One region of the Methylocella sp. CPCC 101449 genome, then DNA from elsewhere that is predicted to be linked to it. Evidence: predicted binding sites of a transcription regulator. Region 1 holds the regulator's gene; the other holds the start of a gene.

What was found. The regulator LexA, encoded in region 1, represses DNA repair genes until DNA is damaged. The targets are predictions, from matches to a motif close to TGTTCNNNNTGTGTTCNG.
Region 2: a site for LexA is predicted at 5,541-5,558, ahead of OIM99_RS00445 (DNA recombination protein RmuC). Genes of this name have one in related genera too.

Annotation. Positions count from the first base shown of each region.
Region 1 is NZ_JAPDHU010000002.1:158,924-166,562, reverse strand. It holds gene OIM99_RS11405 (SLC13 family permease) at 1-920, shown strand, start outside; gene lexA (transcriptional repressor LexA) at 1,105-1,809, shown strand; gene OIM99_RS11395 (ComEC/Rec2 family competence protein) at 1,819-4,044, opposite strand; gene gltX (glutamate--tRNA ligase) at 4,202-5,650, shown strand; gene gltA (citrate synthase) at 6,036-7,322, shown strand; gene OIM99_RS11380 (MmgE/PrpD family protein) at 7,429-7,639, shown strand, end outside.
Region 2 is NZ_JAPDHU010000001.1:97,175-104,813, reverse strand. It holds gene dapD (2,3,4,5-tetrahydropyridine-2,6-dicarboxylate N-succinyltransferase) at 1-522, shown strand, start outside; gene OIM99_RS00480 (hypothetical protein) at 522-1,001, shown strand; gene OIM99_RS00475 (DUF805 domain-containing protein) at 998-1,462, shown strand; gene dapE (succinyl-diaminopimelate desuccinylase) at 1,459-2,610, shown strand; gene truA (tRNA pseudouridine(38-40) synthase TruA) at 2,611-3,348, opposite strand; gene fmt (methionyl-tRNA formyltransferase) at 3,348-4,277, opposite strand; gene def (peptide deformylase) at 4,315-4,866, opposite strand; gene OIM99_RS00450 (hypothetical protein) at 4,961-5,401, opposite strand; gene OIM99_RS00445 (DNA recombination protein RmuC) at 5,656-6,771, shown strand; gene OIM99_RS00440 (cupin domain-containing protein) at 6,828-7,286, opposite strand; gene OIM99_RS00435 (flavin-dependent oxidoreductase) at 7,581-7,639, shown strand, end outside.

The DNA of each region.
Region 1 (7,639 bases):
GCGGGCTCGATCTGGTCGGCCGGGACCACAAGGAACGCGTGCCTGGCAATGGCGAAACGCCTGTTGAGCGGGTCAGCGAGGCGGTGATCGCGCCGGGCTCGCTGCTTATCGATCAGACGGCGGCGGAGCTTAATCTCTACACCCATCATGGCGTCAATCTGCTGGCCATCAGCCGCGCCGGCGAACGCCTGTCGGAACGGCTGCGTGACGTGCGGCTGCGCTCCGGCGACGTGGTGCTGGTCCAGGGCGGCGAAGACGTGCTGCCTGAGCGCATGGTGGAACTTGGACTGTTGCCGCTGGCCGATCGGCCCGTCGCGCTGGGCAGCACGCGCCGCGCCCTTGTGACGGGCGGCGTGCTGGCCCTCACCATCGCGGCGCTGGCGTTCAGCCTGGCGCCGGTGCCGGTCGTATTTTTCGCCGCGGCGGTTCTGCTCGTCGCATTCAAGGCCCTGCCGCTGCGCGAGGCCTATAGCAATGTCGATGCGCCGATCTTGCTGATGCTCGCGGCCCTCATCCCTGTCAGCGACTCCTTGCGCTCGACCGGCGCGACCGAGGTTTTCGCCACATGGCTGGCATCGGTCGGCAGCGGCCTTCCCGGCTGGGCCTCCCTTGGGCTCATCCTCGTTGCCGCCATGGCCGTGACGCCCTTCCTCAACAACGCGGCGACGGTTCTGGTGATGGCGCCGATCGGCGCTGGCTTCGCCACCCAACTGGGCTATAAGCCGGATGCCTTCCTGATGGCGGTGGCGATCGGTGCGGCTTGCGATTTCCTCACGCCCATCGGCCACCAGTGCAACACGCTGGTGATGGGTCCCGGCGGCTATAAATTTACCGACTATGCCCGCCTTGGTGCGCCGCTTTCCCTGCTGGTCATTGCGATCGGCGTGCCGGCAATCCTGATTTTCTGGCCGCTGCGCTGAGGCTTCCGGCCTTTCCGACCGCCCCTCTTGCGGAACACATCGCGAACGATTATCGTTTGTTCATGGTTTGTTTATCGATTCGCCACAGGGTGGTGCGCCCGATGAGGGGCGAATCGGCAGAGCGGCTTTCAAAGCGCCTTGGCTTGCGGCGTGAGCCCAGCGTGCGTGGGCGGAGAGGAACATTATGCTGACGAAGAAGCAGAGCGAACTCCTGCGCTTCATCAACGAACGGCTCAAGGAAGCCGGCGTACCCCCGTCCTTCGACGAGATGAAGGATGCGCTCGACTTGCGTTCGAAGTCGGGCATTCATCGCCTGATCATGGCGCTGGAGGAGCGTGGCTTCATCCGCCGCCTGCCCAATCGCGCCCGTGCGCTCGAAGTGCTGAAACTGCCGGAAGCCTCCGTGCCGGTCGGTCCGCGCGGCGGCCGCTTCTCCCCGGCTGTGATCGAAGGCAACCTCGGCAAGGTCCGGGCGCCCGTCACTCCCGTTTCCGATGATTTCGTGCCGCCGATTTCGATCCCCGTCATGGGCCGCATTGCTGCCGGTACGCCGATCTCGGCGATCCAGTCGCGCAGTCACACCATTTCCGTGCCGCCGGATTTTCTTTCCACGGGCGACCACTTCGCCCTGGAAGTGCGCGGCGACTCGATGATCGAGGCCGGCATTCTCGACACCGACACGGTGATCATCCGCAAGCAGGATACCGCCGATTCCGGCGACATCGTCGTGGCCTTGATCGACGACGAGGAAGCAACGTTGAAGCGGCTGCGCCGGCGCGGCGCCTCGATCGCGCTCGAAGCGGCCAATCCAGCCTATGAAACCCGGATTTTCGGCCCCGACCGGGTCCGTATCCAAGGGAAGCTGGTGAGCCTGATCCGCCGCTACTGAACGGCAGGCTCATTGCGGCTCGTCGGTCTCCTCCTGCGGAGATGAAGCCGCGACGGGCGGATCGTTCTGCGCGAGAATGCGGGGTGCCGGCGACCATGGCCGATCGAGCTGTGGGGCGCGGGCGCTGCGCAAGGATGCCTTACCATCGCCGGAAAAGCGAAATTCGCTGGCGCCATATTTCAACAGATGTTCGCCATCGACGATGAGCGATGGCCCCGTGCAGGTACCGTTGAGCCAAAAGCGTGTGACGACGATATCGGCACGCGGGCAGTCCTCGGCGACATTGCGAGGATCGAGGATGAGGACGATGACGCGACCGTCCCGCAATGTACCCGTGCAACCACCGACATCGCACAGACCATTGCCCTGCAAGGCCGCATCGCGCGCCGGACGCGCATCGGCATCGGCGGTCAGCCATTGCGACACGCCGAAGAAATTGCCGCGCGCATTCAGGACAGCGAGGCGGCCGTCGGCCACGCGATAAGCCAGGGTGCCGCCTTGTCTGTCGATCATCAGGTCTGGGCGCGCGCCTGTCAGCGCCAAAGCCACACCGGCCACGGCAAACGGCACGCCCAGCCAGCGCAGCGGTGTCTGCCATAAGGTGATCCACAACAGACCGAGCGTCATCAGCAGCAGAGCGCCGGCGCCAAAAGCCGGGATCATGCGCGTCGAGCCCGCCAGGCCCGCGACCCATTCGGCGACGACCATCATGCCGCTCACGCCCAGCCCCATGACCCACCAGCAGGGACCGTCGAGCCCAAAAGCCGAGGCGAGCAACCCCAGCGCCCCGAACGGCATGACGACAAATTCAACCAAGGGGATCGCCAAAACGTTGCCGATAAGCCCGTAGCTGGAAATCCTGTGGAAGTGAAAAGTCGCATAAGGATCGGTGGCGAGCGAGGCGATCAAGGTCGTCACGACAGCAGCCCACACCATGAATCCTGCGCGGTTCAACAGTCCCGGCGGTCCATCATGTTTCATGCCGAAGAAGCCGGCGGCGCCGCGCTTTTCAAACGCGGCGATCATTGCCGCCACCGCCGCAAAGGACATCTGGAAAGAGGGACCGAGCACGGTGACCGGCTCGCGCAGCATGACGACCAAAGCGGCGATGGCGAGATTGCGCATCGAGAACGCCGGCCGGCCAAACAGCACGGCACCCAGCATGATCAGCACCATGACCAGCGCCCGCTCCGTCGCCACTTCCGAGCCGGAGAAGACATCGTAGGCGACCGCGCCGATCATGGCGAAGGCCGCCGCCCATCGCTTGATCGGCTGGGTCAGCGCCATCGTCGGCGACAAGGCCAGCAGCGCACGCAAAATCCACAGCATCAGCCCCGCCGCTAGCACCATGTGCAGGCCGGAAATCGAGACGACGTGATAAATGCCCGCCGCCCGCAGCGCCTCGTTGGTGGCCTCCGGGATCAGCCCACGCTTGCCAGTGACGAGTGCTGCGGCAACGGCACCATTAGCGCCGCCGATGGCCGTGGCGATCCGCGCGGTCAGGGCATTGCGGCCACGATCGACCCACGCGTTGAAGCGCGCCACCCAAGGCACATCGAGCGCCGCCACCGTCAGCGGCCGCGACACCCCGTTGCCCACCGCGCCGATCCGCTGGAACCAGGCATCGCGGGCAAAATCATAGCCGCCCGGCTCCGAGGCCCGGGGCGGCGGCAGCAGCCGTGCGGTCAGGCCGATAGAAGCGCCGGAGGTAAAATCAGGCCGGCCACGCAGGATGATGCGCACCCGCTGCGGCCGCGCCGCCTCGGCCAGCCCTTCGGCGCTCGCCAGGCGCAACACCAGCCGTGCCGACCCCTCACGCAAATCCATGGTCTCGACGAAGCCTGTGACCTTGCCGCTCCAGGGCCGTTCGATGACCGGCGCCGCCACCCAGAGCGTGCGCAGCGCCGCGACCGAGAAACCGGCGAAGAGAAAGGCCAGAGCCACGGCGGCGCGATAGGCCGCGAGACGCTCGCGACACAGCGCCCACACCGCCAGGCCGATGCAAACCACGGTGGCGAAAAGCGGCGCCGGCAGCCAAGGTTCCCGCTCGGCAGCGAAATAGAGCACGACGCCGGCTCCGAAAGCCACGGCGGCCCACGGAAACAGCCGCCGCCCAGCCACTTCCTCGGCGAACCAGGCGGAGAGCCGTGTCGACAGCCAAGCTGGGCTCGACGCGATGCGCCCGGCGCGCGCGCCGGCCGTATCCGCAATGGCAATGGTGCCAGCCCTCGGCATCTCGTCTCAGCCCCTGTCCCCAATCCCTTTCCCCTGGACCATTGCACAGTTTAAACGCCCCGCCGTCTACCTCCCGCCGCAAGTTGTGTGATAGATGCCCGCATTTGGCGGCGGACGAGATGTCCCCGCGCCCGATCAGAAGCATACGAGTACAGCCATGTCCGATCCCGTCGTCACCCGGTTCGCCCCCTCCCCGACCGGCTTCCTCCACATCGGCGGAGCGCGCACGGCTTTGTTCAATTGGCTCTTTGCGCGCCATTTCGGCGGCAAGATGCTGCTGCGGATCGAAGATACGGATCGCGAACGTTCGACCGAGGCGGCCATCACGGCCATTATCGACGGCCTGTCCTGGCTTGGTCTTTCTTGGGACGGCGACGTGATCTATCAGTTCGCGCGCGCCAACCGCCACGCCGAGGTGGCGCACCAGCTCCTGCGCGAAGGCAAAGCCTACAAATGCTTCGCCACCCAGCAGGAGCTTGAGGAGATGCGCGAGAAGGCGCGCGCCGAGAAACGCCAGACCCGCTACGATGGGCGCTGGCGCGATCGTGCGGCTGGCGATGTCGCGGCCATGGAAGCGGCCGGCGTCAAGCCGGTGATCCGCCTCAAGGCGCCGACCGATGGCGACACGGTCATCGACGACAAGGTGCAAGGCCGAGTGGTCTTCCCCAACAAGGATCTCGACGATCTGGTGCTGCTGCGCTCCGACGGCACGCCGACCTATATGCTTGCCGTCGTCGTCGATGACCACGATGCGGGCATAACCCATGTGATCCGTGGCGACGATCACCTCACCAATGCGGCCCGGCAGGCACATATCTATCAGGCCATGGGATGGCAGACGCCGATCTTCGCGCACATCCCGCTGATCCACGGGCCGGACGGCGCCAAATTGTCGAAGCGCCATGGCGCGCTTGGCGTCGATGCCTATCGCGCCATGGGTTATCTGCCGGCGGCGCTGCGCAATTATCTCGTACGCCTCGGCTGGAGCCACGGCGACCAGGAGATTTTCTCGACCGACGAGATGATCCAGACATTCGACCTGCCGCAGATCGGTCGTTCGCCGGCGCGTTTCGACTACGCCAAGCTGGAAAATCTCAACGGCCACTATCTGCGCGCCATGCCCGATGCGGAATTGCTCGACACGCTGATCGCCACTCTGCCCTTCCTCAAGGACGGTCCGGCGCTGGCCGCGCGTCTCGACGCACCTTTGCGCGCGCGTCTGCTGGCCGCCATGCCCGGCTTGAAGGAGCGCGCCAAGACGCTCAACGATCTGATCGACGGCGGTGGTTTCCTGTTCGCGCAGCGCCCGCTTGCGACCGACGAGAAAGCGACCGTCGCACTGGAGAATGGCGGACGCGCACATCTCGCCGCGCTCACACCGCGCCTCGCGCAGGTGAGCGAATGGACGGCACAGGCGACGGAAGCGATCGTGCGCGCCTATGCGGAAGAAACCGGCGCCAAGCTCGGTCAGATTGCACAACCGTTGCGCGCAGCGCTCACCGGGCGGCTGACGTCACCTGGCATTTTCGACGTTCTGGTGGTGCTGGGACGCGAGGAAGCCCTCGGCCGCCTCGATGATCAGGCACGCCTGGCGGCGCTCAACTAGAGCAAACTGCGCTTCGACCGAAACGCAATTTTGCCCAGGACCTTGGTTCTGACGCGTCTTTCCAGCGTTTGACCAAAGTCAAATCGCGAAACGCTATATGGCGCGATCGCCTCAAAATAAGGCAACGCTTTGCACCCGCTAAACCGTCCGGTGCAAAGCGGGCCATTCACATTGGCGATAACAGCCATTCGGTGGCCTAGGTCGAGCCGTTTAAAACTGTAACATATCGCTGCTTTTATTGAATTTTCTGACCACGCCGCGCCATCTTTTGGTCAGACTTGAATGCTGCCCGCCGATGCGTTAGCACACGCCCGGTTGTGGAAAACCTTCCCTCACGCTGGCGCCCTATTCCGGGCCTCCGGCACACATCATGAAGGCCGTAAATATGAGCAAGACCGCGACGATCACAATCGGCAATAATACCTATGATATGCCCATGCGCGGCGGCACTGAGGGACCGGAAGTCGTCGACATCGCCAAGCTCTACGGACAGGCTAACGTCTTCACCTACGATCCGGGTTTCATGTCGACCGCGAGCTGCGAGTCGAAGATCACCTATATCGATGGCGACGCCGGCATTCTGCGGTATCGCGGCTATCCGATCGAACAGCTTGCCGAACATGGCGACTTCCTCGAAACCTGCTACCTGCTGCTGTACGGGGAACTGCCGACCGCAGCGCAGAAATCCGATTTCGACTATCGCGTGACCCGTCACACGATGGTGCATGAGCAGATGTCGCGCTTCTTCTCCGGCTTCCGCCGCGACGCGCATCCGATGGCCGTCATGGTCGGCACGGTGGGTGCCATGGCCGCGTTCTATCCGGACTCCGCCGATATCACCGATCCGCATCAGCGCATGATCGCTTCGATGCGTCTGGTCGCCAAGATCCCGACGATCGCGGCGATGGCCTATAAATATTCGATCGGCCAGCCGTTCGTGTTCCCGAAGAACGACCTCGATTACACGTCGAACTTCCTGCACATGTGCTACGCCGTTCCCTGCGAAGACTATAAGGTCAACCCGATCATCGCGCGCGCGCTCGACCGTATCTTCATCCTGCATGCGGACCATGAGCAGAACGCTTCGACTTCGACAGTGCGCCTCGCCGGCTCTTCCGGCGCCAATCCGTTCGCCTGTATCGCCGCCGGCATCGCCTGCCTGTGGGGTCCCGCGCATGGTGGCGCCAACGAAGCGGCGCTCGCCATGCTCGCCGAAATCGGCACGGTCGATAAGATCCCCGAATTCGTCCAGCGCGTGAAAGACAAGAAGGACCACACCCGCCTGATGGGCTTCGGTCATCGCGTCTACAAGAACTACGATCCGCGCGCCAAGATCATGCAGAAGACCTGCCATGAAGTGCTGCGCGAACTCGGCATCAAGGACGATCCGCTGCTCGACGTCGCCATGGAACTTGAGCGCATCGCGCTCAGCGACGAATATTTCATCGAGCGCAAGCTCTATCCGAACGTCGACTTCTATTCGGGCATTACCCTGAAGGCGATGGGCTTCCCGGTGTCGATGTTCACCGTGCTCTTCGCTGTCGCCCGCACCGTGGGCTGGGTCGCCCAGTGGAAGGAAATGATCGAGGATCCGAGCTCCAAGATCGGCCGTCCGCGCCAGCTCTATACCGGCGCCGCCAAGCGCGACTACACGCCGATCGGCAAGCGTTGATCGCTTATCCATCGCAACGGATCAGGGCCGCCCGCAAGGCGGCCCTTTTCTTTTGCGCCTGATACGGCGATGGTGCTGGCAACGAGAGGAAACGTACGAGGACACCATGCCGACGGATGATGCTGGGCATCTGATCGATTTCGCCCTGCACTTCGCCCTGCAACAGGCCAGCGATACCGCGCGCGAGCGTGCCCGTCTGCTCGTCCTCGACACCTGCGGCGCAATGCTTGCGGCCATGCCGCATGCCATCGGCAAGATCGCATACGCCCAAGCGTTGCGCACGCAAGCCCTCAACGAAGCGAGCCTCGCCGGCAGCG
Region 2 (7,639 bases), on a different contig from region 1:
TCGGTGCCGAACTGCGTCGTCCGCCGCTCCGCTTATATCGCGCCGGGCGTGGTGCTGATGCCGTCCTTCGTCAATCTCGGCGCTTATGTCGATAGCGGCACCATGGTCGACACCTGGGCCACGGTCGGCTCCTGCGCCCAGATCGGCAAGAACGTCCATCTGTCAGGTGGCGTCGGCATCGGTGGCGTGCTTGAGCCGTTGCAGGCCGGCCCGACCATCATCGAGGACAATTGCTTCATCGGCGCCCGCTCCGAAGTGGTCGAGGGCGTGGTGGTCGGCGAGGGCTCGGTGCTCGCCATGGGCGTGTTCATCAGCTCGTCGACCAAGATCGTCGATCGCCAGACCGGCAAGATTCACATCGGTTACGTGCCGCCGTATTCCGTCGTCGTGCCGGGCTCGCTGCCCAGCAAGACGATGATTGGCAACGAGCCCGGTCCGTCGCTCTACTGCGCCGTGATCGTCAAGACGGTCGATGCGCAGACGCGCTCGAAGACCGGCATCAACGAACTGCTGAGGGATTGATGGCTTCCGTTCTGTCGGCGCAAGGATTCAGATTCCTGTTTCGCACCGACGAGGGGCGGATCGGCCGGCAGGTGTGGTGGCTCGGCACGATCCTGCTCGTCAGCATCGTCATCGTTCTGGCTTTGGGCTGGCTGGCTCTGTCGCCCTATGCCCATCGCACGCTCGATGAGCGCAAGCTCCTCGATACGATGACCTTGGTCAGCTACACCTATCTCATGGTGTATGCCTTTGCGGTGCTGCTGATCGCGGTGTGCTACGTCAATCTGTCGGCGAAGCGCCTGCGCGATGGCGGCGTGCTGCCGGGGTTGGCGGGCGCGGCGCCGCTGGCGATCTTCCTGGCTCTCGCGGCGCATTGGCTGCAGCCGCGCGTCGCCGAAGTGTTTCCCTACGCGCTGCTGGTCGTCATCGATCTGTTGGCGCTTGGCGTTATTCTTTGGCAGGTCTATCTGCTCGGTGTTCGAGCGAGCGAGGCGCCGTGAACTGGAAGGCGATCTTCTTCACTCTTGAAGGTCGCCTGCCTCGACTGCCGTTTTGGCTTGCTTCGCTGGCGGTGTTGGCCGCCACCCTGTTGATCCTGGTGCCCGCCGGGTTTTTCCGCTGGGATCCGGCCACCGATCCAGCGCCGTTGTATTATCGCGTGCTCGAACTCGTCGTCACCGTAGTGTTCGCCTATCCAACCTATGCGATCATGCTGAAGCGGCTTTATGATCGCGACCACCCCGGCACCGCCGCCTTCGTCTTCATTGTGCTCGACATCGTCGCTGAATGCGTCAATGTGGTGTCGCCTATCGAAACCGACAGCGGTTTCACGCCGCTCGGATGGGTTCTCATGATCCCGCTGATCATTCTCCTCTTCGCGCTCGTGATCGAACTTGGTTTGCGGCGTGGCACGCGCGGGCCGAACCGCTTCGGCCCTGATCCCTTGGTGACCAGTTCATGACCGTTTCCGCCGTCACTTTATTGCGCGATCTGATCCGCTGTCCGTCGGTGACGCCGGAGGACGCGGGCGCGTTGGGCCTCATCGAACGCGCTTTGAAGGGGGCGGGCTTCGAAACGCATCGCGTCGTCTTCAGTGAGCCGGGCTATCCCGACACCGACAATCTCTATGCCCGCATCGGCAGCGGCACGCCGTCCTTGGTGTTTGCCGGGCACACCGATGTGGTGCCGACGGGCGATGCCGCCAAGTGGCGCTTTGATCCGTTCTCCGCCGAAGTGGCCGACGGCATGATCTGGGGCAGGGGCGCGGTCGACATGAAGGGTGGCATCGCCGCCTCGATCGCCGCAACGCTCAATCATATCGCAACCCACGGCGTGCCGAAGGGATCGATCGCCTTTCTCATCACCGGCGACGAGGAAGGCCCCGCCGTCAACGGCACGGTAAAACTGCTGCAATGGGCGCATGAGCGCGGCGAGCGGTTCGACCACTGTATCCTGGGCGAGCCAACCAATCCCGATGCGTTGGGTGACATGATCAAGATCGGCCGGCGCGGGTCGCTCTCCGGTACTTTGGTGGTGCATGGACGCCAGGGCCATGTCGGCTATCCGCATCTGGCCGACAATCCCGTGCATCACATTCTGCGCATCGGCGCGGCACTGCGGGCCGAGCCGCTCGACAAGGGCACGCCGCATTTCGATGCCTCCAATTTGGAAATCACTTCGATCGACACCGGCAATCCGGCGGTCAATGTAATCCCCGATGAAGCGCGCGCCGCCTTCAACATCCGCTTCAACGATCTCTGGCAGCCCGACACCCTGGCCGCCGAAGTCCGCCGCCGTGTCGAAGGCGCGGCGCAAGGCGCGCGCGTCACGCTCGATTTCAAGCCGACGAATGCGCTGGCTTTCGTCACCCAGCCTGGACCGTTCGTCGAAGCGGTGTCGAAGGCGATCGAGGAAGAGACCGGCCGGCGGCCGGTCCTGTCGACCACCGGCGGCACGTCCGATGCGCGTTTCATCTGCAATTATGCGCAGGTGGTCGAATTCGGCCTCGTTGGCCAGACCATGCATGCCATCGATGAGCGCACGTCGGTCGCCGATGTCGAGAAGCTGCAGGCGATCTATGCGCGCGTGCTGGCGAGCTATTTCGCCTGATCAATAATCGACGCGCAGCAGATAGAGCCCGTTCGGCGGCGCAACCATGCCGCAGCGGGCACGATCCTTCGCCTCTAGCGCGTCCTTCAAATCCTGCTTGGTCCATTTGCCCGAGCCGACATGTTCGAGCGAGCCGGTGATCGAGCGCACCTGGTGATGCAGGAACGAACGCGCCGAGGCGAAGATTTCGATCATATCGCCGTTGCGCACGACGTCGAGTTTGTCGAGCGTGCGCAGCGGTGAATTGGCCTGGCATTCGGCGGCGCGGAACGTGCTAAAATCGTGTTTGCCGATCAGTACCTGCGCCGCGTCGTGCATGGCCTCGGCATCCACGCGCCGCATCACGTGCCACACGCCATCGCGCATCACCGTCGGCGGCGCGCGGCGATTCAAGATGCGATAGACATAGTGCCGGGACGTGGCGGAAAAGCGCGCTTCGAACGTGTCATCCACGGCTTCCGCTTTCAGCACGGCGACCGGCTGCGGCTTCAGATGCGCATTCATCGCATCGCGGATCTTGTCGGTCCGCCATTCGCGCGACAGATCAATATGCGCCACTTGTGCGATGGCATGAACCCCCGCATCGGTCCGCCCGGCGCCATGCACGACGATGGTTTCGCTGCTCATGGCGAAGACCGCTTCTTCCAGCGCCTGCTGCACCGAAGGCGCATTGGCCTGCCGCTGCCAGCCCGCGAAAGGCGTGCCGTCATATTCGATGGTGAGCTTGTAGCGCGGCATCAGGTGAGCCGCGTGCCGGATGGCAAAGCCGCGCCGCGCAAAAAGTCCTTGGCGCTCATCGGCGATTTGCCGGCGCGCTGCACTTCGATCAGACGCACGGCGCCATCGCCGCAAGCGATCGTCAGGTCATCGCCAACAACCGTGCCGGCCTCGCCTTTTCCGGTCGCCAAAATGCTGCGCAGCACTTTCACCCGTTCCGGTCCCTTGCCGAAATCGGCTTCGAAGAAAGCGCCGGGGAAGGGTGAGAGACCGCGGATATGATTGTGAACGGCCTGTGTGGGTTTCGCCCAATCGATCCGGCACTCGGCCTTTTCTATCTTATTGGCATAGACGGCGCCATCGTCGGCCTGCGGATGAAACTGCAACGAACCGCGCGACAGAGCCGCGAGCGCGCGCACCATCAGATCGGCGCCGACGCCCATCAGCGCATCGTGCAATTCGCCGGCCGTGGTGTTCTCGCCGATGGCGACGCGCTCCGCCATGGCGACGGGGCCGGTGTCGAGCCCTTCGTCCATGCGCATCACCATGACGCCGGTCTCGTGATCGCCGGCCATGATGGAACGCTGGATCGGTGCGGCGCCGCGCCAGCGCGGCAGGAGCGACGCATGCAGGTTGAGGCAGCCTTCGACAGGCGTTTCCAAGATCGGCGCCGGCAGGATGAGCCCGTAAGCGACGACGACGGCGACATCGGCATCGAAGGCGGCAAAGGCTTGTGTCTCGGCCTCGCTGCGCAGAGACTTCGGCGTCAGCACCGGAATGCCGAAGCGATCGGCCGTCTCATGAACCGGCGAACGTGTCAGCTCCAAACCGCGCCGGCCGGCGGGCTTCGGCGCGCGCGTATAGCAGGCGACGACTTCATGGCCCTGGCCGATGATTTCGGTGAGAACCGGCACCGAGAAATCGGGCGTTCCCATGAAGACGACACGCATGCGCTCAACCTGAAATGCCGGCAAGCCGGATAGGAGTTTATTCGGTGCCGGTCTCGTCGACGCGGCGCTTGGCATCCTTGGCGAATTTCTTCACCACCCGGTCGCGCTTCAGCCGCGAGATATGGTCGATGAACAGCACGCCGTTGAGATGGTCGATCTCGTGCTGCAGGCAGGTGGCGAGCAGGCCGTCGGCGTCAAGCTCTTGGGCGATGCCCATGCGGTCGAGATAACGCACCCGCACCCGCGCCGGCCGTTCCACCTCGGCATAGAATTCTGGGATCGACAGGCAGCCTTCCTCGTAGATCGAGGTCTCTTCGGAGGCGAGCACGATCTCCGGATTGATCAGGAAGATCGGGTTCTTCTTCTCCGGGTTTTCCTCGCCTTCTTCCTCGCGTTTGGCCACGTCGACCACGATGACGCGCTTCGGCACGGCGATCTGAATGGCGGCCAGGCCGATGCCGGGCGCGTCGTACATGGTCTCCAGCATGTCGTCGAGCAGGGTGCGCACGCCATCGTCCACAGCCGTCACGGGGGCGGAAACCGCGCGCAACCGCGTATCGGGCAGAATGATGATGGGCTTCAGCGACATGGAAACAGGCACCATTTGAATATGAAAACGCCCGCCTGAGATATGCATCCCGGCGGGCGAGGTCAATTTTAAGGCGTCAGCGGCTGTGAAATTCTCAGGCCGGCTGGCGGGTCAGATCGAAAGTGCGCACGCGCGGGGCGAGCTGGATGCGCGGGCGGGTCCGCTCGACGACCACGGCGCCCGTGGGGCGGCTGCGCGGCTCAAGCTTGATGGCCGGGCGGGCGGTGCCGGTCGGGATGACGGTGCGGGTACGGGCGCGTTCGACGACCACGGCACGCTCGGCGCCATTGCGGCTGGCGACCACGCGGGTCTCCTTCGAGGCGGCCTCAGCCGCAGCCTTGGCCACGAGGGGGCGCACATCGTCGACGGAAACGTCCATGAAGCCGGCAGCGATTTCGGCCTGATGGTCGAGGTCGTCGGTGAGGCCCTGGGCAGCCAGGATGGCCTCTTCGATGGTCGGCAGGCACTTCTTGATCCGGATCGGCGGGAGCGTCTTCGGATCGACGATTTTCTTCTTCGCAGGGGCGCGCTTCATGGGGGCAGCCTCATTCTGGTTCATATCTATACGACTCAGTATACAGGGAATGTGCAGCGCAGCAAGATGTTTTTGTGCAACGCACACTATTCCAATTCAAAAGGCAAGAATGCCGGGTTTCGAGGGCCAATCGCCCTGTTGTTCTTATTCTGTTCGGAACCGGGGACGAATCGCGGTATGCATATAGGATGACGCACCCGCTTTTTCTATTGTTCGGATACCCGATCGGCCTGCTCGAAATTGCCGCAGGCGGCGTGGCTTTTTGTGCCCTCGTTCTCTTCATCATGGCCATTGGCCTGATCCGCGCCGGCGGCGCCCGCCGGCTAGAAGCCGAGCTCGCGGCCGAGCGTCAGCGTGAGATCGATGACAAGATGGCGGCGCTAAGCCAGATCAATGCCGAGCTCTCCGGCCGCTTGCGCGGCATGGGCGATGCGCTGACCAGCCGCCAGGGGGAACTGGCGCGGCTGCTGACCGATCGGTTGGATGCTGTCGGCCATCGGGTCGGGCAGGGGCTCGAGTCGAGCGGCCGCTTCACCGCCGATCAATTGACCAAACTGTCCGAACGCCTCGCCGTCATCGACAAGGCCCAGGAGAAGCTGACCGGCATGACCCAGGAAGTGGTCAGCCTGAAAGACATTCTCGCCAACAAGCAGTCGCGCGGCGCCTTCGGCCAGGGCCGCATGGAGGCCATCGTCCGCGACGGTCTGCACGCCTCGGCCTATGAGTTTCAGGCGACGCTTTCCAATGGCAGCCGGCCGGACTGCCTCATCCGCCTGCCGGGCGACGAGCGCGCCATGGCCGTTGACGCCAAGTTTCCGCTGGAAGCCTTCACGGCGCTGAAGGACGCGACCAACGATATGGAGCGGGAACATGCCGGCCGTCGTGTCCGCACCGATCTAGCCAAGCACATCAAGGATATCGCCGACAAATACCTGCTGTCCGGCGAGACGCAGGATCTTGCGTTGCTGTTTGTGCCCTCGGAATCGATCTATGCCGATCTGAACAGCCACTTTGACGATGTGATCCAGCGCGCTCACCGCGCCCGCGTCATCATCGTCTCGCCGTCGCTGCTGATGATGGCGATCCAGGTGATGCAGAGCCTGGTGCGCGACCGGCGCATGCAGGAACAGACCCATCTCATCCAGCGCGAAGTGCGCAGCCTGCTCGACGATCTGCGCCGCCTTGGCGACCGTGTTGCCAAGCTCGACGCCCATTTCCGTCAAGCCCAGGAAGACGTGGCGCAGATCACCACCTCGACCGAGAAACTGGTGCGCCGCGGTTCCCGCATCGATCAGCTCGAACTGGATCCCCAGTCCGCGCCCCAGTCCACGCCCTCGGCTGCACCATCGCTGCGCAATGCGGCCGAATAGGTTCCGCTGTGTCCTTCATGCGGTGATATCGAGACGGCCTTGATCACCATCGTGGCTCACGGTGGCGGTAGAAAATGAATATTGTACTGAGCTGACAAGGCAATAACCTCTTCTGGCTTTTGCTCCTTCATGTTGTGAAGAGCCCAGAACAGATCATAGAGCCGCTGCGCGGGCGAAACCCAAAAGAGCGTTTTAACGGTCTGCCCTGACTTGTTGAAAATGCCGTGCGGTTTGCCTCTGGGCAGGCGAACGGTGTCGCCTGGCGTGGCGGATTCATCGCGACCGTCCAGCATGAAATCAAGCCGTCCTTCGAGAATATAAAGATACTCGTCTTGATCGGGATGAATGTGCGGTGGCACGAAAGTGCCGTCGGGAAACGTCGCATGCCAGGAGAAGGAATCCTGCGTGTAGGACTTTGGAACATAAGTCTGGCCGAGAATATGCCAGTTGATGTTTTGGAGACCTTCATTGGCGCGCGTGATATCCGCGGTTTCGATTGGAAACGTCACAATCATATCTCCCTGCTGCGAGGCGTTGAAGACCTTATTGATGTGAAGCCGAGGATGCCGATGGATCAGCAAAACATCGCCGTCGGAATCTCCTTTATCAACCCGAAAACGGCTGCCCAGTCCCTTCTTTCGCGAATGCCCATTTTCGTGCGGCATCAGGATTCTATCCGCGTTAGGTGGATAGAGATCGGCCCTGAAGTGGATTTCAATGGAATTGTCGAGCTGCGTTGATCGAGCAGGGATCGCGCGAGGCATCGCGGCCGGGCGCGGTGTGAATAAGATTTGAGAGAGGAGAAGCTCGTGAAAGCCATCATCGTTGGCGGCGGAATAGGAGGTCTGTCCACGGCGTTGATGCTGCA